2 regions of the Kocuria sp. SL71 genome follow, and region 2 is predicted to be linked to the other one. Evidence: riboswitches for the same ligand, from Rfam matches in the RefSeq annotation. Region 2 holds a riboswitch; the other holds the start of a gene.

Region 1 (9,622 bases), 790 kb from region 2:
GCCGCTGCCATGCTGATCTACTACCGCCTCATGGTCGAGGAGGCTCCGCAGCGCCGGCGCCCGGCCCGTTCGGCGCACCCGCTGGCGCAGCTCGTCAGGGGCAGCAGCCGCCGGTCGCTGCGGCAGGTCCTCGTGCTGATGACCGGGCTGTGGCTGCTCACCTACATGGCAGTGCCCACCCTGACCGCCCAGCTCTCGCGCATGCCGCAGCTCGAGCCGCAGACCGTCTCCCTCGTCATGCTGGGCGCGACGGCCGTGTCCGCGCTGGCCATGGCCGGGGCGGGTGCGCTGTCCAGTCGGATCGGGCGGCGCCGGTTCTTCGTGGGCTTCGGGCTGCTCTGCGCAGCGGTCTCCCCCGTCATCCTCCTGGCGCTGCTGTCCGGGGCCCTCGGAGCCGGCATCGGCACGGTGCTGCTGCTGGCAGCCGCGCTGCAGGTCACGACGGTGACCGGCTACGGGCCGGTGGGCGCCTATCTGACGGAGCGCTTCCCCGACGAGATCCGGGCCAGCGGATACGGGGTGGCCTACAGCATCTCGATCGTGCTGCCCGCTCTCTACCCCTATTACCTGACGCCGCTGCAGCAGCTGCTCGGGCCGCACGCGGCGATCGCCGCGGTGCTCGCGGTGGGCGGGCTCCTGGTGGCCTTCGGCGGGCTGCTCGGCCCCGAGCCAGATCGGTCGGGTCCGCTGCCCGACTGATCGGCAGATCGCGGCTCACAGGCAACTGCCAGCCGCCTGAGGCCCTCGGCGGCGGGGCCTTGAGCGGGACAGGCGCATCATGTACGCCATGATCGCACCGCCCTCCCGCGCCACCGCCTGGCTGCTGGCAGGATCCCCCTCCGCCTCCTACGGCGCCCCGCATCGCCGACCCGATCGCGACGAGAAGACCCATCCCTGGTGGAAGGTCATGTGCCTGTCCGGCGTGGACTACTTCTCCACCCTGGGCTATCAGCCCGGCATCGCGATCCTGGCCGCCGGGCTGATCTCCCCGCTGGCCACCCTGGTGCTGGTGGCCGTCACACTCTTCGGCGCGCTGCCGGTCTACCGGTGGGTGGCGGTGGCCTCCCCGCACGGCGCCGGCTCCATCCGGATGCTCGAGACGCTGCTGCCGCGCTGGAGCGGCAAGGTGCTGGTCCTGTGCCTGCTCGGCTTCGCGATCACGGACTTCGTCATCACCATGACCCTGTCCTCGGCCGATGCCGCCGTGCACATCGTCGAGAATCCGCACGTGCCAGCCGAGGCGCATCACTGGCAGTTCTGGGTGACCGTCGGGCTGCTCCTGCTGCTGGGCGCGGTGTTCATGGCCGGGTTCTCGGAGGCCATCAGCGTGGCCGTCGTCCTGGTCCCCGTGTATCTGAGCCTCAACGCCGTGGTGCTGGCGGTGGGCTGGTGGCAGATCGCCCGCTCGCAGGAGATCGGATTCGCGCAGTGGTGGCATGCGGCGCTGAGCCAGCACTCCTCGCCCTGGGCGGCGGTCGCCGTGGCTGCACTGGTGTTCCCCAAGCTGGCGCTGGGCCTGTCCGGCTTCGAGACCGGGGTCTCCGTGATGCCTCTGGTGCGCACCTCGCGGGGCTTGCGGGGCCGCGTGGAGGGCACCCGACGACTGCTCACGACCGCTGCGCTGATCATGGCCGGGTTCCTGCTGACCTCGTCGCTGGTGTGCACGATCCTGATCCCGGCCGGGGACTTCGAGCCCGGCGGCGCTGCCAACGGGCGGGCCCTGGCCTACCTGGCGCACAGCCTGCTGGGCGAGACCTTCGGGTCGGTCTACGACCTGTCGACGGTGCTGATCCTGTGGTTCGCGGGCGCCTCGGCGATGGCCGGTCTGCTCAACCTCATCCCGCGCTACCTGCCGCGCTACGGCATGGCGCCCGAGTGGACCCGCGCTCCGCGGCCGCTGGTGCTCACGATCCTGGCTGCCGCCCTGGTCGTCACGGCGGTCTTCCGCGCCGACGTGGATGCGCAGGGCGGGGCCTACGCGACCGGGGTGCTGGTACTGATGCTCTCGGCCTCCTTCGCCTCGACCCTGTCGGCCGGAAAGCGGGGGCACCGACGCACCGCCGTGGGATTCGCGGCGATCACCGTGGTGATCGCCTACACGACCGCCGACAACATGATCAGCCGCCCCGATGGCCTCCACGTGGCCCTCGTGTTCATCGCGGCCCTGCTGGCGGCGTCGTTCGCCTCGCGGGTCTGGCGGGCCTCGGAGCTGCGGATCCGCAGCATCGATTTCGACGAGACCTCCCAGGACTGGCTGCGCAGCTGCCGCGGCCGCACGGTGCGGCTGATCGCGCACCGGCCGCGCACCCAGCTGGGCGCAGCAGGGGCCCAGGCCCAGCAGCTCCTGCTCAGCGACCCCGACCTGGCCGAAAAGCTGCGCGACGAGCGCGAATGGCATCGCCTTCCCTCGGCCGACGGCGTCCTGTTCGTGGAGGTGACCCTGCGCGATCCATCGGACTTCGAGGACCGGCTGCGCGTGAGCGCCCACGAGATCGACGGCCACCGCGTCCTGCGCGCCGAGGGCTCGTCGGTGCCCACCTGCCTGGCCGGCGTGGCCCTGGCCGTCCGGGACCGGACGGGGCGGCCGTCGCACCTCTACCTCGAGTGGTCCGACGGCTCGCCCCTGGTCAACTCCCTGCGCTTCCTGCTCCTCGGCCGCGGTCAGACGGCGACGGCGGTGCATGAGGTCCTGCGCCGGGCGGTGCCGCGCAAGCAGGACCGCCCGTTCGTGCACGTGACCTGAGGCTCCGCGCAAGCAATGGGGCCGTCCGTGACGGACGCGATCTCCTCGTCCGAGTGGGGTTCGACGAGCGTGCGTGCTGGCAGAGGCCCTCGGACGGGCCTCTGCTCATCGGCCGAGCCGGCGACTCAGCCCTGCGACAGATCCCGCGACGGGGTGTCCGCGGTGGACGGCCTGCCCACGTAGGCCCCGCGGTACTTGGCCGCCGGGTGGGTGTCGAGCACCTTGGTCTGCCCGGCGCCGTAGACGTTCTCGCGCAGGGTGGGCCCGTCGTAGTCCGTGCGGTAGCGACCGCGCTTCTGCAGCTCCGGGACCACGTGCTCCACGAAGTCCTCGAACGAGCCCGGGGACACGTGGTAGGCCAGGTTGATCCCGTCCAGCCCGCCCTCGTCGATCCAGGTCTCGAGCTGATCGGCCACGGTCTGCGGCGAGCCCACGACCACGTCGCCCATGCCGCCGATCGCGCAGTGGCGGGCGATCTCCTCGCGGGTCCACTGCTTGGCCCCGTCCTGCATGGTGAACGGAGTGAGGAAGGACTGGATGGCCTCGGTCTTGACGTAGTTCAGGACCTCGTCCTCCTGGAACTTGGACAGATCCAGCCCGGACCAGCCGCCGATGATGGCCTGCGAGGCCTCCAGGTTGGCATAGCTCTGGTACTCGCGGTACTTGGCCTGGGCCTTCTCGTCGGTCTCGTCGACCACGACGGAGAGCATCGCGTAGATCTTCACGTCGTTCCGATCGCGCCCCTCGGCCTCGACCTTGTCGCGAATCCGGTCGGTCATGTACCGGGTGAGGTCCGGGCGCAGGGCGCCGATGAACACGGCCTCTGCGTGCTTGCCGGCGAAGGCCTGACCGCGCGAGGACGCCCCGGCCTGGAAGATCAGCGGCGTGCGCTGCGGGCTGGGCTCGGTGAGCGCCGCACCAGGCACCGTGAAGTGCTTGCCCTGGTGCTGGATCGGGTGGACCTTGGCCGGATCGGCGTAGATCCCGCGCTCCACGTCCCTCACGACGGCGTCGTCCTCCCAGGAGCCCTCCCACAGCTTGTAGCAGACGTCGAGGAACTCCTCGGCGATCTCGTAGCGCTCGTCGTGCTCGATCTGCGTGGGCAGACCCTGGTTCTCGGCCGCCGAAGACAGGTAGGAGGTCACCACGTTGAAGCCCACGCGCCCGCGGGTCAGATGATCCAGCGTCGCGTACTTGCGGGCCAGCGTGTACGGCTGCTCGTAGGTGACCGCACTGGTCACGCCGAAGCCGAGGTTCTTCGTCACCGCGGCCATGGCGGAGATCTGCATGAACGGATCGTTGACCGGGACCTGCGCGCCGCCGGCGATCGATGGGGCGGCCGAGTTGCGGTAGATGTCGTAGATGCCGACCACATCGGCCAGGAACAGGGCGTCGAAGCGGCCTCGCTCGAGCACCTGGGCCAGGTTCGTCCAGTACTCGATCGTGTTGTATTCCGTGGCCCGCGAGCGCGGGTGGCGCCACAGCCCGAAGCTCTGGTGATCCACGCAGGTCATGTCGAAGGCGTTCAGGGAGATCCGCTTGGCCATAGAAGGCTGCTCCTGAGAAGACAGACCCGCGCCCCGTGCGCCGCTCATGCCGCGGCCAACCTGCGGGTCCAGCGCGTGCGTGCGCCGTACTTGCCGCACGCGGTCTAGCGAGCGGCCCGATCCTCACCTGGGGCACCCCGCTACGGGAGAGGGTTGCCGTCCGGCCAGCCAGGGCTGTGGGCCGGAACTCTTGATCGTGTGAGCGTCATCCTATGCACACCTGAGGCGACGGTGCGAAGCCCGTGCCGCGCGTTGCCCCGCTCGTCCTCCGATTTGCTGTCTCCCCGGACCAGGGCATTGAATGACCCCCGGTTCCCATCCGGAGCGGCCGAGAGACCTGGCTCGTCGACGCCGCAGCAACCAGTGCCGTCCATCCGCGGCACAAGGTGCTAATGCCAGGACCGATGGAGTGATGTGATGATCTCTGCACCCCCGTCCGCCCTGAGCACGGTCGATGCCGCCTCCCTGACCTTCGATCGGGTCGGCAAGTCCTTCCCGTCTTCCGGGGGCCGCCGGCGCGACGTCCTGGCCGATGTCAGCTTCGAGGTCCGCCCCGGGGAGATCGTCTCCGTGCTGGGCCCGTCGGGCTGCGGCAAGTCCACCCTGCTGCGCGCGGTGGCCGGTCTCGGCACCGCCACGGCCGGACGGGTCCTGATCGACGACGCGCCCGTGCGCGGCCTGGACCCCCGCTGCGCGGTGGGCTTCCAGGAGCCGCGGCTGCTGCCGTGGCGCACCGTGGCCCGCAACGTGGCGCTCGGACTGCCGCGCGGCGTGCGCGGCCTCGAGGCCGAGCAGCGGGTGGCCCACCTGCTCGAGCTGGTCGGGCTGTCCAGGCATGCGGAGGATCGCCCGTCGGAGATCTCCGGAGGCATGGCGCAGCGGGCCTCGCTGGCTCGGGCGCTGGCGCGCAACCCGCAGGTGCTGCTGCTCGACGAGCCGTTCGGCGCGCTCGACGCACTGACGCGCCTGAAGATGCAGGACCTGCTGCTGGAGATCCACGCCGCCGATCCCACGACGGTCCTGCTGGTCACCCACGACGTCGAGGAGGCCCTGGTGCTCTCCGACCGCGTGGTCGTGCTCGGGACGCCGCCGGAGGGCGGGCCGGCGGGCATCCAGGAGATCCTCACGGTGGACTCGCCCCGCCCGCGCCACCGCGATGATCCCGAGCTGACGGGTGCCCGCAGGCACCTGCTCGGCCTGCTGGGCGTGGAGGCATGAGCGGGCTGACGCGTCGTCGCCTGCTGGGCCTGGCCGCCGTCGGGGCCGCCGCCGCGCCCCTGTCCGGGTGCGTCATGGAGGGCGAGGGCCCGGGCCGCGGCATGGCCGCCGGCTCGGACACCGAGATCTACCTGGACTACGCGACCTACAACCCGCTGTCGCTGATCATCCGCGAGAAGGGCTGGCTGGAGACCGTCGCCGCCGAGGGCGGCCAGGAGGTCCACTGGACGTTCTCGGCCGGGTCCAACAAGGCCAACGAGTTCCTGCGCGGCGGGGCGATCGACATCGGCTCGACCGCGGGCTCGGCCGCGCTGCTGGCGCGCACCAACCGCTCCCCCATCCGCGCGATCGACATCTGCTCCCAGCCGGAGTGGGCAGCACTCGTGCGCACCGCGGACTCGCCCCTGCGCTCGGTCGAGGATCTGCGCGGCAGGTCGGTGGCGGCCACCAAGGGCACGGATCCCTACTTCTTCCTGCTGCAGGCGCTATCAGCGGCGGATATGGGCTTCGACGAGACCACCGTGGTCAACCTCCAGCACGCCGACGGCCGCTCCGCCCTGACCAGCGGGCAGGTGGACGCCTGGTCCGGGCTCGACCCGATCATGGCCGGCGCCGAGCAGGACGGGGCGGTGCTGTTCCAGCGCGACCTGGCCTTCAACACCTACTGCTTCCTCAACGCCCGCGAGCTGTTCCTGGAGATCAACCCGCGCGGGGCCCAGATGGTCGTGGACGTCTACGCCCACGCCCGCGCCTGGGCGCTGGAGAACCCCCAGGAGGGCATCGCGATCCTGGCCGAGGCCTCCGAGATCGAGACGACGACGGCCGAGCGGGTCTGGGAGCGCACGCACCTTGACATCGACCCGGTCCCCGGCGACGACCAGCTCGAGGTCCTCGAGCGCATCGCCCCGATCCTCGTGGAGACCGGTGACGTCCCGGACCTGGAGACCGTCCAGAAGGCCATCGACACCATCCTCGACGCGCGGTTCGCGCAGGAGGCCAGCGCCCAGCGCGCGGCCGAGATCATCGAAGGGCACAGCGCATGAGCGTCACGACCACCTCCGCACCAGCCTCCGAGGCTCCGGAGCCCGCGGGCTCCGACCGTCCCGGCTCCCAGCGTCCGGACTCGCAGCACTCGGTCCGCACCCCCGCCCCGCGGGGCTCCATCCTGCGCAGCCCCTGGGCCCGGGTCGGCCTGGGCCTGCTGCTGCCGGTGGCACTGCTCGCGCTGTGGCAGCTGCTGTCCACGAACGGCACGTTCTCCCCGGTGCAGCTGCCTCGTCCCCTGGCGGTCCTGCAGTCCGGTGGCGAGCTGCTGGCCGACGGGGCGCTGTGGACCCACATCGGGATCTCGACCCAGCGCGTGGTCGTCGGATTCGTGATCGGCTCGCTGCTCGGGCTGGCCGTGGGCGCCCTGATCGGGCTCTCCCCCTGGGCCAGTGCCCTGGGCTCGCCGCTGATCGGGGCGCTGCGCGCGGTGCCGTCGCTGGCGTGGGTGCCGCTGCTGCTGCTGTGGATCGGGATCGGCGAGAACTCCAAGGTGACCCTGGTGGCCATCGGCGCGTTCTTCCCCGTGTTCACCACGGTCTCGGCCGCTCTGCGGGAGGTCGACCGCCATCTCGTGGAGGCCGCCCGATCCTTCGGCTTCTCCGGTCTGCGCCTGCTGCTGACCGTCCAGCTGCCGGCGGTCATGCCCTCTGTGATCTCCGGCCTGCGCCTGGCCCTGGCCCAGGCCTGGCTGTTCCTGGTGGCCGCCGAGCTGCTCGGCTCATCGATGGGCCTGGGCTTCCTGCTCACCGACTCCCAGAACAACGGGCGCACCGACCGCCTGCTGCTGGCCATCGTCCTGCTGGCGATCCTGGGCAAGCTCACCGACGCCCTGCTCGGGCTGTTCGAGCGCTGGGCCCAGGCCCGCTGGGGCGCAGTGCGCCGGACCTGAGACCCTGGAAGCCGTCCTCGACCCGTTCCGAGAACCCGCCCGCAGCCGCGGGCACCCCGCAAGGAGCACCCGTATGAGCGCACCGCAGTCCTACTCCGATCCCCTGGCCCCCACGCCGAATCCCGCGCGGATCTCCGATGAGGCGCGCGTGGCCTTCTGGGCCGAGCAGGCCTCCCGCCTGGACTGGGCGCAGCCGTGGCACACGACGCACCGCTTCGACAAGCCGCAGCGGATCGGCACCGACGACGACGGCAGCCCCACCTACTCGGTACCCGAGATCGCCTGGTTCGAGGGCGGCAAGCTCAACGTCGCCGTCAACTGCGTGGACCGCCATGTGGAGGCCGGGCGCGGCTCGCACGTGGCCCTGCACTTCGAGGGCGAGCCCGGCGACCGCCAGACCTGGACCTACGCCGACCTGCAGAAGGCCGTGGCCCGGGCTGCGAACGCGCTGGAGTCGCTGGGCGTGGTCCAGGGCGACCGCGTGGTGATCTACCTGCCGGTGATCCCGGAGACCGTGATCATCACGCTGGCCTGCGCCCGGATCGGGGCGGTGCACTCACTGGTCTTCGGAGGCTTCTCCGCCGAGGCGCTGCGCTTCCGCGTCGAGGACACCGGCGCCAAGGTCCTGGTCACCACCGACGGGCAGAACCGCCGCGGCAAGGTGGTGCCGGTCAAGGCCCAGGCAGATGAAGCGTGTGCCGGCACCAACGCGATCGAGCACGTGCTCGTGGTGCGCCGGACCTCCCGGCCCGGCAACGCGAAGCTGCCGGCCGGCAAGCGCGGGGCGCGCTCCAAGGACCAGATGGAGCTGCCCTGGACCCAGGGCCGGGACCTGTGGTGGCACGAGCTGCTCGAGTCGGTCTCCGACGTCCACGAGGCGCAGGCCTTCGACGCCGAGACGCCGCTGTTCATCATCTACACCTCCGGTACCACGGGCCGCCCCAAGGGCCTGGTGCACACCATGGGCGGCTACCTGGTCCAGGCCGCCTACACGCACGCCCTGCTCTTCGACCTGCTGCCGGATGCCCCGGACGACCACGGCGTGCTGCGCCCGCAGGAGCTCTCCGCCGTCAACGACCCCGCCAAGGTGGACGCGACCGTCCACTGGTGCACCGCCGATCTGGCCTGGGTCACCGCGCACACCTACGAGATCTACGGCCCGCTGGTCAACGGCGTCACCGAGGTCATCTACGAGGGCACTCCGAGCACCCCGGACTTCGGCCGGCACTTCGACATCATCGAGCGCTACGGCGTGACGACCTACTACACCGCCCCCACGCTGATCCGCTCGCTCATGGGGGCGTTCCCCAAGGGCCTGCCCAAGGTCTGGAACCTGTCCTCGATCCGCCTGCTGGGCACGGTGGGCGAGTCCATCAACCCCGAGGCCTGGCGGTGGCTGCGCGAGCAGGTGGGCCGCGGCGAGGTCCCGTTCGTGGACACCTGGTGGCAGTCCGAGACCGGCTCCTGCGTGGCCTCGCCCCGGCCCCACGATCCGCAGTTCGCCCCTTCCGGGACGTTCCCCGAGGGCACCCCGCACACCGCGGCCAAGCCGGGCTGCGCGGTGCGCCCCGTTCCCGGGGTCTCGACCCGCGTGGTGGACGCGGCCGGCGAGGAGGTCGCGGCGGGCGAGCAGGGCCTCGTCGTGGTGGATGCGATCGGGCCGTCCATGGCCCGGACCGTGTGGGGAGACCCGCAGCGCTACCTGAGCTCGTACTGGGCGGACTTCGGCGAGCGCGGCTGGTTCCTGGCCGGCGATGGCGCCCGGCTCGACGAGGAGGGCGATCTCTACATCCTCGGCAGGGTCGACGACGTCATCAACATCTCGGGGCACCGGCTGTCCACGATCGAGATCGAGTCGGCGCTGGTCACGCATCCGCTGGTCGTCGAGGCCGGGACCGCTCCGGTGGCCGATGCGCTGACCGGCCATGCCGTTCTGGCCTGCGTGGTGCTCACCTCGGAGGGCCGTGCCCTGCCCGAGGCCGAGGTCCGCGAGACCCTGCGCGCCCATGTGGCGCAGGAGATCGGCCCGATCGCCAAGCCGCGCGAGGTGATCCCCGTGCCCGATCTGCCCAAGACCCGCTCCGGGAAGATCACCCGGCGCCTGCTCGCCCAGCTCTACGAGGGGAGGCCGCTGGGCGATCGCTCGTCGCTGCAGAACGAGGGGTCGCTCGAGGCGAT
Region 2 (9,622 bases):
AGAAGGTCTCCGAGGAGATGACCAAGGACCTGATGGTCGGCATGGGCGAGAACGCCGGCGTGACCGACATCGGCGACGGCTGGGCCGTGACCTTCAAGATCGAGTCGCACAACCACCCGTCGTACGTGGAGCCCTACCAGGGCGCGGCCACGGGCGTGGGCGGCATCGTGCGCGACATCATCTCCATGGGCGCCCGCCCGGTGGCCGTGATGGATCCGCTGCGCTTCGGCGAGATCGATCACCCGGACACCCAGCGCGTGGTGCACGGGATCGTGGCCGGCGTGGGCGGCTACGGCAACTCGCTGGGCCTGCCGAACATCGGCGGAGAGGTCGAGTTCGACGCCTGCTACCAGGCGAATCCGCTGGTCAACGCCCTGGCCGTGGGCGTCATGCGCCACGAGGACCTGCGTCTGGCCAACGCCTCGGGCGCGGGCAACCGCGTGGTGCTCTTCGGCGCGCGCACCGGCGGCGACGGCATCGGCGGCGCCTCGGTGCTGGCCTCCGAGTCCTTCGACGACACCAAGCCGTCCAAGCGCCCCGCCGTGCAGGTGGGCGACCCGTTCGCGGAGAAGGTGCTCATCGAGTGCTGCCTCGAGCTGTTCCGCGACAGCCTGGTCGAGGGCATCCAGGACCTGGGCGCTGCGGGCATCTCGTGCGCGACCTCCGAGCTGGCCTCCAACGGCGACGGCGGCATGCACGTGGACCTGTCCTCGGTGCTGCTGCGCGATCCGTCGCTGACCCCGGGCGAGATCCTGATGTCGGAGTCGCAGGAGCGCATGATGGCTGTCGTGACCCCGGAGAAGGCTGCGGCCTTCGAGGAGGTGCTCGAGCGCTGGGAGGTCGAGTACTCCTGGATCGGCGAGGTCACCGACACCGGCCGTCTGGTCATCGACTGGCAGGGCGAGGTCATCGTCGACGTCGACCCGCGCACCGTGGCCCACGAGGGCCCCGTGTACGAGCGGCCCATGCAGCGCCCCGCGCGCACGGACGCCGTGCAGGCGGACCGCTTCACGGGCTCCTCGGCCGACACCGGTCGCCCGGAGGGCGAGGCCCTCGGCGAGGCCGTCCTGGAGCTGATGAGCTCCCCGAATATGGCCTCCACGGCATGGATCACGGATCAGTACGACCGCTACGTGCAGGGCAACACCGCCATGGCCATGCCCGACGACGCCGGCGTGGTCCGCGTGGACGAGCAGACCGGGCTGGGCGTGGCCCTGTCCACCGACTGCAACGGCCGCTACGCCTACTTGGACCCGTACCGCGGCGCCCAGCTGGCCCTGGCCGAGGCCTACCGCAACGTCTCCACCTCAGGCGCCCGCCCGGTGGCCGTCTCCGACTGCCTGAACTTCGGCTCCCCCGAGGATCCCGAGGTCATGTGGCAGTTCGCCGAGGCCGTGCGCGGCCTGGCCGACGGCTGCCTGGAGATCGGCGTGCCGGTCACCGGCGGCAACGTCTCGCTGTACAACCAGACCGGCGACGAGGCCATCCACCCCACCCCCGTGGTCGCCATGATGGGCGTGCTCGACGACGTCCGCCGGCGCACCCCGTCGGGCTGGGATGACACCGCAGACGGCCAGGCGATCTACCTGCTCGGTACCACCGCCGATGAGCTCGACGGCTCCGAGTGGGCGCGCGTGCGCGGCCACCTGGGCGGGCAGCCCCCGCAGGTCGACCTCAAGCGCGAGCGCCTTTTGGGCGAGCTGCTGATCAACATGTCCCGCGACGGCATGGTCGACTCCGCCCACGACGTCTCCGAGGGCGGCCTGGCCGCGACCCTGTCCGAGATGTGCCTGCGCTTCGGCACCGGTGCGCGGATCGGGCTCGGCGAGGTCTGCGAGCGCGACGGCCTGGATGCCTTCACGATGCTGTTCTCCGAGTCGCAGGCCCGCGCCGTCGTGTCCGTGCCGCGCTCGGAGGAGGTGCGCTTCAAGGACATGTGCACCATGCGCGGCTACGAGTTCGCGCGCATCGGCGTGGTGGACGCGCAGTCGAAGTCCCTGGACCTCATGGGCCACGCCGAGGGCCCGCTGGGGCGCCTGCGCGAGGCCCACGAGGCCACGCTCCCGCGCCACTTCGGCTGAGGTCGTGCCCTGCGGCGCCCGGCCGCCCCGGGAAGGGGCGGCCGGGCGCCGCTGCCGTAGACTCATGCCCAGGAAACAGTCTTGAGACGGATTCGCTCCGAGTCCGGTCGCAGCGCGTCCGTCCCGGACGCCGGACGACAGATCTCGAGTCCGTCGAGGCAACGGAGGTAGCCGCCGTGACCGTCGAGAGCACCAGCCCCTTGGATGCGCACAGCATCACCACCGAGCGGCTCGAGCTGCGCCCGCTGACCCGCGAGGAGGTCGAGGCGGCCTGCCGATCCGAGCCCCTCCCGCAGTTCCATCCGGAGTTCCCCACCCCCGACGCCCACGACCTCCTGCGGGCCGTCCAGGATTCGGGCGAGTTCTTCTTCACGGAGTCCCGGTACTCCCCTATGGCTTGCGTGGAGCGCAGCACCGGGCTGATCATCGGCATCGCCGGGTGGGCCGCACCGCCCATCGACGAGGCCCTGGAGATCGAGGGCTTCCTGGTGCCGTCGCGGACCGGACACGGCTATGCCACCGAGGCCCTGCCGCAGCTGGTGGAGCTGGGCCTGCAGGATCCGCGCGTCACCTCGATCCGCGCCTCCCTCCCGGACAACCGCGCCAGCCTGGGACCGTTCCTGGAGCGCAGCGGGTTCGCAGCAGTCGAATCCGCAGGCACCGAGGCCGAGTACCGCTATGTCCCGTCGCAGCCATGAGCTCGGCCGCTCGGCGCGTCCGCCCGGGGTCGTCGTCATCGATATGGCATTCGGACCCCGCCGGGTCCATGATGTGAGGCATGACTCCCCTGTCGCGTGATCTGCATCCCTCCAACGGGAGAAGAGCGCCGAAGGACGAGGTCGTCGTCTCGATCACCTCGGCCCTGAATCACCGCGGCCGCAAGGAGGAGGCGCACCCTCCGGTCGATCACGACGACTTGGACGACATCTTCCCCACCCCGCAGCAGCAGGAGCTGCTGCACCTGCTCGCCGAGGGCGCCGACGACGAGTTCGCGGCCCGTCGCCTGGGCCTGGAGCTGGCGGAGCTGCGGCGGATGCTCATGGAGCTGGGCTCGCAGCTCGGGGCCTGCAACAGGTTCCAGCTCGCGCTGCACGCCCGCGAGGAGGGCTGGATCTGAGCACGTCGGCCCCCAACGCGAAAAGTCGCAGGACCACCCCCCAGATCGCCGCCGAGACCTCCGCAGACCGCTCGCTGCTGCTGCCGCCCGTCCTGGCGACCGTGCTCACCGCCGCCGTCGCCTTCTGGGGCATGACCGTCCCTCAGTTCTGGTTCGACGAGGCCGCGACCATCTCGGCCACGAACAGGCCCTTCGGCTCCCTGCTGCGCCTGCTGCAGGACGTCGACGCCGTCCACGGCCTGTACTACGTCCTCATGCATCCCTGGGTGGCGCTGTTCGGGACCTCCGAGCTGGCCATGCGGACCCCGTCGGCGCTGGCCCTGACGCTCGCCGCCCCCCTGATCACCCAGGTGGCCATGATCTATGCCCACCGCTGGTCCCCGGACCGGGTGCTGCTGAGCGGGCTGATCGCCGGTCTGCTCTTCGCCGTCCTGCCCGGTCTGTCCTGGGCAGGCCAGGAAGCCCGCGGCTATGCCATGGCCGTCCTCGCCTCCGTTGCGGCGCTGTGGTGCTTCGAGCGCTTCCGCGACCGCGGAGGCACGGCGGCGCTGGTGGGCTTCGCGGTGCTGCAGGCCGCCGCCGTCGGATTCTCCATGTACGCCGCCTCCGCGGTGGTGCTCTACCTCGTGCGAGCCTTGACCTGGGGACGTCGTCCGTTCCTGAAGGTCCTGATCGCGACAGGAGGCACCACCGGTCTGGTGCTCCCGCTGGGGCTGAGCGCCCTGTCCCAGAGCAGCCAGATCAGCTGGATCGACCTGACAGTGAGCAGTGTGATCAAGAGGATTCTCCTGCGCACCGTTCCGATCAGTCCTGGGAATCGGGGTGAGCCGTGGAACGACGTCGCCCTCGAGCTGGCTCCGTGGTTCATGGGACTGATCGCGCTGATCCTGGCCGCGGGCCTCCTGCGCGGTCCCGGCCGCCGGCTCGTCCTGTGGCTGCTGAGCTTTCCCCTGTTCCCCATGGCCTGCATTCTGCTGGCCCAGATGATGGGCAAGCAGCTGTTCCAGGAGCGCTACTTCACCTATGCGACCCCGTTCCTGGTCCTGGCCCTGACGGCGTCCCTGGCCACGATCCGCTGGCGACCCGCGGCGGCGGTGCTGAGCGCGGGCCTGCTGGGGCTGTCCGTCCCGTCGCTGCTGGGGCAGAACACCTGGGACGCCAAGAGCGGTGACAACTACGCGACGGCCTCTGCTCTGGTCGCCCGGAGCGACACCGTGATCTTCATGGACCGGTCGAACCGCGGCGTCCTGCTCGCCTATCCGCCGGAGCACGAGATCGCCGATCCCATGCTCCAGGAGGACCGGATCAGCGCGGACAACCTCTACGGGCTGAACCGCCCCGGCTACGAGTCCTGGAAGATCGACACCGTCGGCGCCACCTCCGTGGTCTCCAACAAGAAGAACCAGTTCCACGACACCGTGCTGTCCCACCTGCGGGACAACGGCTGCCAGCAGACGCAGGAGGACCGCAGCACCCGCTTCCGGATCACCCTGCTGGAGTGCCCGGCCCCCGCTGCCGGGTAACCCGGCGTCACACCGTCATCATGTCCTGGCCGCCCCTCGCCCTAGGCTGTTGCCCCATGACCGAGAACCTCCGTGCCGAGACCGAGCGAGTCCTCTCCGCGGTCTCACCTGCCACGCGGCGCACCCTCGAGGAGTCCGCCGGTCGTCTTTGGGCCTGGACCCTGAAGACCTCCGAGCGCTTCCCGCCCACCCCGGACGTCAAGCTCGCCATGGCTTCCAGCGGCGCCGTGCTCTCCGGGTACACCGTGATCCACATGCTGGGCAATCTGCAGGTCTACCTGGGACGCGGCCGCTTCGACTCCTACGCCCACCACCTGCGCACGCTGGGGGCGCCGGTCCTGCCGCGGCGCACCGTTCTGTGGGCCTTCCGGGTCGTGCTGCTGGCCGATGCGCTGACCCACCTGAGCTGCGCGGCGGTGCTGACCGTGCGCGCCCAGGCCTCCGAGCGCCGTACTGCCGCTCAGCCCAGGCCGCTGCCGCAGGGTCGCCGGCGCACCCGCTGGCAGAGGCTCAAGCGCTCCATGCGCTCGACCGGCACCGTCCTGGGGCTGTTCACGGCCTTCCACCTGGCGGATCTCACACTGGGCACCCGGCCGGCCGCCTCTCGCCGTCACGAGCCCGGTGCCGCCTACGACAACCTGGTGGCATCCCTGCGCCGCCCGCCCGTGGCCGGGCTGTACCTGGCCGCCATGCTGGCGCTGGCCGCACACACCTCCCAGGGCCTGGTCCAGATCGGCAATGACACCGGCCTGTCCGCCCAGCGCGGCGCCCGCGAGCGCTTCGAGCTGGCCGGGCGGCTGGTCGGCACCGGCGTGGCCCTGGGCAACGCCTCCATCCCCGTGGCCGTGCTCCTGCGCCTGGTGCGCTGAGCCGTCCTCCCCCCGCACTGCAACACCGCCTTCCGCGACCGGGTCCCGGCGCGAGGGCACCGAAGGAGTCCCATGCGCATCACCGGCACCCTGCAGGTCGAGGTCTGGCGCCAGGCCGACGGCGAGTCCGAAGGCGGTTTCGAGACCCACACCGTCACTGGCGTGACCCCTCAGACGACCGTGCTGGAGCTGCTCGACCTGCTCAACGAGCAGCTGCCCGAGGGCATGGAGCCGATCTCTTACGACGACGGCTGCCGCGAGGGCATCTGCGGCAAGTGCGGCGTCACGGTCGACGGCGTGGCCCACGGCCCCCAGCTCAACCGGGCCTCGTGCCAGCAGCAGGTCGCGGCCTTCACCGACGGGCAGCGCGTGCGGATCGAGCCGCTGCGCGCAGCCGCCTTCCCCGTGAAGAAGGACCTGTCCGTGGACAAGAAGGCTGCGCTGCGAACCGTGGTCAAGGCCGCCGGAGGCCCCGTGGGCATGAAGGCGCTGACCGAAGCCGGGTGCATCAGCTGCGGGGCCTGCGTGGCCGCCTGCCCCAACGGCTCCGGGCAGCTGTTCGTGGGCTCGCTGCTCACCGAGCTCCCCCCGCTGGCCAAGGACGACGACGACCGCCGCACCCGCTCCGGCAAGGTGCTCGACGCCGCCGAGGAGAGCTTCGGGCCGTGCTCCACCCTGGGCGACTGCACCGAGGTCTGCCCCGCCGGGCTGCCGCTGGAGAATCTCTCGGCAGTGGCGAGGGAGCATCTGCGCCGTCGTCGCTGAGTCGCCAGGCCGCGGCGGCGGCCTGTCGCTGCGGCGCCGGAGTGCGCCTCCGGGATTCTTGTAGTTACACGCCTGCGCGCCCCTTGGCGTTAGCAGTTGCGAATACTCGGGCGGGGTCATATATTTGCATCAGCAACCCCCTCCCGTTCGACCAGGAGTCCACGATGCACCCCTATGTCCCGCAGGCTCAGCCCTACGCCTACCCGCAGGCCGGCTGGTCCCCGAGGCCCTCCGCGCCCGGCAGCGCCGTCACCGCCCTGGTGCTCACGATCCTGGTGCTGGCCGGTGCACTGCTGCTCTCCCCGCTCACGATCCTGTTCTCGATCGGCGCCGCGTCCACAGTCACGGAGCCCGACTTCGGCGGCACCGCCGATCTGGTCGCTGCCATGCTCGTCGCGTTCCTGCCCCTGGGTGCCCCGGCGATCCTGGGTGCGGCGCTGGCCATCTACCCCCGCATCCGCATGCCGCGCGAGATGTACCCGTCCTCCGGGGTGAAGACTGCCGCAACCGTCTTCCTGGTCCTGCATCTGCTCACGCTCGTACTCGCCGTCATCTTCGGCGTCCTGCCGCAGGTCCTGGTGCTGTGAGCGCGGCACCGCCGCGTCATGGAGCTTGTGCTGTCGGAGCCTTCTTGTAATTTCAGGACACGTTCACGAGCGCGGCCTCACGGGCCTGGCTGGCCGCGCAGCAACCCGAACTCGATTCCCGGGTGCTTCCAGAGCAGAACGGGCCTCAGCGCCCTCGCTGGGGCAAGACTCGACGGGGTCGCGCTACGCGGCCCGGAAGGCAGGACCTCATGTCCGACGCACTGCACCAAGCACTGGAGTCGAAGCGCTCCGATCTCGAGCATCTGCATCCCTACAACGTGCCGCTGCACCTCGCACCGGAGGCCCCCGTGGTGCCGCCGCGCACGAACCACCGGTGGATCGACTTCGGAGATCGGGAGGCCCGGGAGTGGAGCAGAGTCCTGTTCCTCCTCCCCCGCAAGGGCCACTCAGCGAACGTCATGGCCTGCGCGCACAGCGTGTGGCGCTTCGGCAACCTGCCCAACGTGAACAATGCCCCGGAGGTGGCTCGGGCCGCCCGCGCTCTCGGACACACCCCGGAGAGCGCCTGGGAGATGCTGGTGACGTTGATCGTCATGCGCCAGGACCAGGAGCACGACCCGGATGTCGCGTACGACCTGAGGGTCTGGGCCCTGTGGCACGAGCGCATGAACCTGCTGGAGGACCCGATCACAGCGGCAAGGCACTGCTTGAAGGCCGTCGGTCAGCGCTGATCGGGGTCCTCAGCGACTGGCTCGACACGACGCCCTTCTCCCCACCGATTCAGGCGGGGAGAAGGGCTTACTCATTGCTTAATTAGAAATCAGCCCGACTCCTACCGCGAAAGCTCACGCTCACATCGAAGGCATCAAGCAGCTGATAACGGAGACCCGCCCTCGACATCGAGTCCCGGCAGGGCTTCGATGATCTCGACGGTGCGAACCGACACCGTGATGACCTTCTGGAGCAGATCGAGGATGTAGCGCGGATTGCCGTGTTCGAGGCCCCACTGGTTGGGGTCGTTGACGATGCCGGAGGCCTTGTCCGTGGTCACCTGGTACTGGCGGATGATCCATTCGATCGCGCTGCGGGAGCCGAGCTGGTAGCGGTATGTCTCCTCCGGGATGCCGTGCACGGTGATGTTCGAGTTGACGATGAGCGAGTCCGGCGCGTCGGAAGCCTTCTTCCCCGTGGGGAACCGCATCTTCTGAACGCGGTAGTAGACAGCTTCTGCCTCGGGTCCACCTAGCGGGAGCTGTTCACCGCCGACGATCTCCAGTGAATAGGGCTCGGCCTCCTCGTAGTTCGCGTGCAGGTGGAAGAGCTCACGACCGGCCTCGACGAACGGCTGGAAGGACTCCGCTGGCACGTGCGGGATGCGGGGAAGCATCTGCTTAAGCTCGCCCGCGTAGCGCTCGCGGTACTCCGGCGAATGCAGCAGGCCGTAGAGGAAGAAGAAGACCTCGTCCTTCGTGACCTGGTTGCCGTAGCGCTTTTGGACGAGGCGGTGGAAGTCGTCGGTGATGTTGTCGACGCGGCGGTAGCCGTCGGCCACCTCGCCACCGAGGTCGAAGGCGATTGTGCCCTCGTTTTCGGCGGGTTCCCAGCGGTAGCGGGGGAAGAAGTTTCCGCCGGATCCCGCTCCCGCAACATGTAGATCAGGAATGTACGTGCTCGCGATGGCTGAGAACGGAACAGCAGATCCAGCGCCCACAATCCAGAACCCGTAGTTGTCGTGCTGCGCGGTGGGGAAGAGCTGTTCCAGTCGATAGACCATGTCGTTGTACGCGCGGTCGAAGTAGACGTTCGCTCTTGCGAACGGACGGTAGAGCCCTTCGCGGTAGGCGGAGTCTCGGTGCTCGATCGTGCGGCCGCGCAGGACGTTGGTCTTGTCTGCGCGGTTCCACGACAGCTTTGTCGGGTCGAAGTCGGGGGTGTAGCCGGGTTGAGTGGCCCGGACCACCTCACTGTTATAGAAATCGATGGACCGGGTGACGTTCTCCTGTAAATGGGGCAACGAGTAGTTGTAGACCCACGAGTCGCGCGCACTCGCGAGCCCGCGGGAGTAGATCGCGAAAGCGGCGGGCTGAGTGTCCGTGCCCTTGTTGTCTCCCAGGATCGGGTAGGTCAGGTAGTCCTCGTCGCGCTGGTTGATCCAGTCGCCATGACGATTGGGCGTGATCTGTTGCCACGGGACGGTGTCGAGGGTGGACTCGTCGACAATCTGTAGCTTTTCTTCGGTTGTGAGGTAGTCACCGATGTCGCGGTAGTGGATCGTCGCGGGTCCGCTGTGCCCCTGCGTGCGGACAAGGAGGAAGACAGCGATCGTCGTGCGTCCGCCGGAGCCGAAGACGTTCCCCTTTTCTTTCTGGCGCAGGACGCCAGCAGTGCGCGCGTTGCCGCGCAGGTTGAACACGTAGATCGAGGAGAAATCCTCGGCGAGGGTCTTGCGCACGCCAGCGGCTGTGTTGCCTTCGATCCAGCCGCCATTCGTGACGAACCCGATGACACCTTCGTCGCCGATCCTGTCGCTGGCCCAGCGAATCGCCCGCAGGTACGAGTCGTAGAGGCTGTTCCTGTTCGTCGCATCCGTGCGCGCGGCGAACGTGTCCCGTACCCGGGCGTCGAGGGTCGGGTAGGAGACGTTCGCATTGTCGTCGTTTCCGGACGTCTGCCCCACGGAGTACGGCGGGTTGCCGACGATGACCTGAATGTCGAGCTT

Evidence for each region. A riboswitch is a leader RNA that binds a small molecule or an ion and turns the genes downstream of it on or off. The one in region 2 is predicted to bind S-adenosylmethionine.
Region 1: it holds a riboswitch for S-adenosylmethionine, as region 2 does, so the genes downstream of both, OVA15_RS12950 (LLM class flavin-dependent oxidoreductase) here and OVA15_RS09305 (hypothetical protein) in region 2, are expected to answer to the same signal.

Annotation. Positions count from the first base shown of each region.
Region 1 covers NZ_JAPPRE010000001.1:2,836,112-2,845,733, reverse strand. The annotation lists gene OVA15_RS12960 (MFS transporter) at 1-699, shown strand, start outside; gene OVA15_RS12955 (amino acid transporter) at 779-2,743, shown strand; gene OVA15_RS12950 (LLM class flavin-dependent oxidoreductase) at 2,869-4,290, opposite strand; SAM riboswitch class IV at 4,372-4,486, opposite strand; SAM riboswitch class I at 4,603-4,709, shown strand; gene OVA15_RS12945 (ABC transporter ATP-binding protein) at 4,708-5,508, shown strand; gene OVA15_RS12940 (aliphatic sulfonate ABC transporter substrate-binding protein) at 5,505-6,551, shown strand; gene OVA15_RS12935 (ABC transporter permease) at 6,548-7,444, shown strand; gene OVA15_RS12930 (AMP-binding protein) at 7,518-9,622, shown strand, end outside.
Region 2 covers NZ_JAPPRE010000001.1:2,049,308-2,058,929, forward strand. The annotation lists gene purL (phosphoribosylformylglycinamidine synthase subunit PurL) at 1-2,081, shown strand, start outside; gene OVA15_RS09275 (GNAT family N-acetyltransferase) at 2,258-2,779, shown strand; gene OVA15_RS09280 (response regulator transcription factor) at 2,860-3,198, shown strand; gene OVA15_RS09285 (glycosyltransferase family 39 protein) at 3,330-4,721, shown strand; gene OVA15_RS09290 (succinate dehydrogenase) at 4,778-5,590, shown strand; gene OVA15_RS09295 (2Fe-2S iron-sulfur cluster-binding protein) at 5,663-6,355, shown strand; gene OVA15_RS09300 (hypothetical protein) at 6,520-6,942, shown strand; SAM riboswitch class IV at 7,004-7,117, shown strand; gene OVA15_RS09305 (hypothetical protein) at 7,152-7,634, shown strand; gene OVA15_RS09310 (DEAD/DEAH box helicase) at 7,769-9,622, opposite strand, start outside.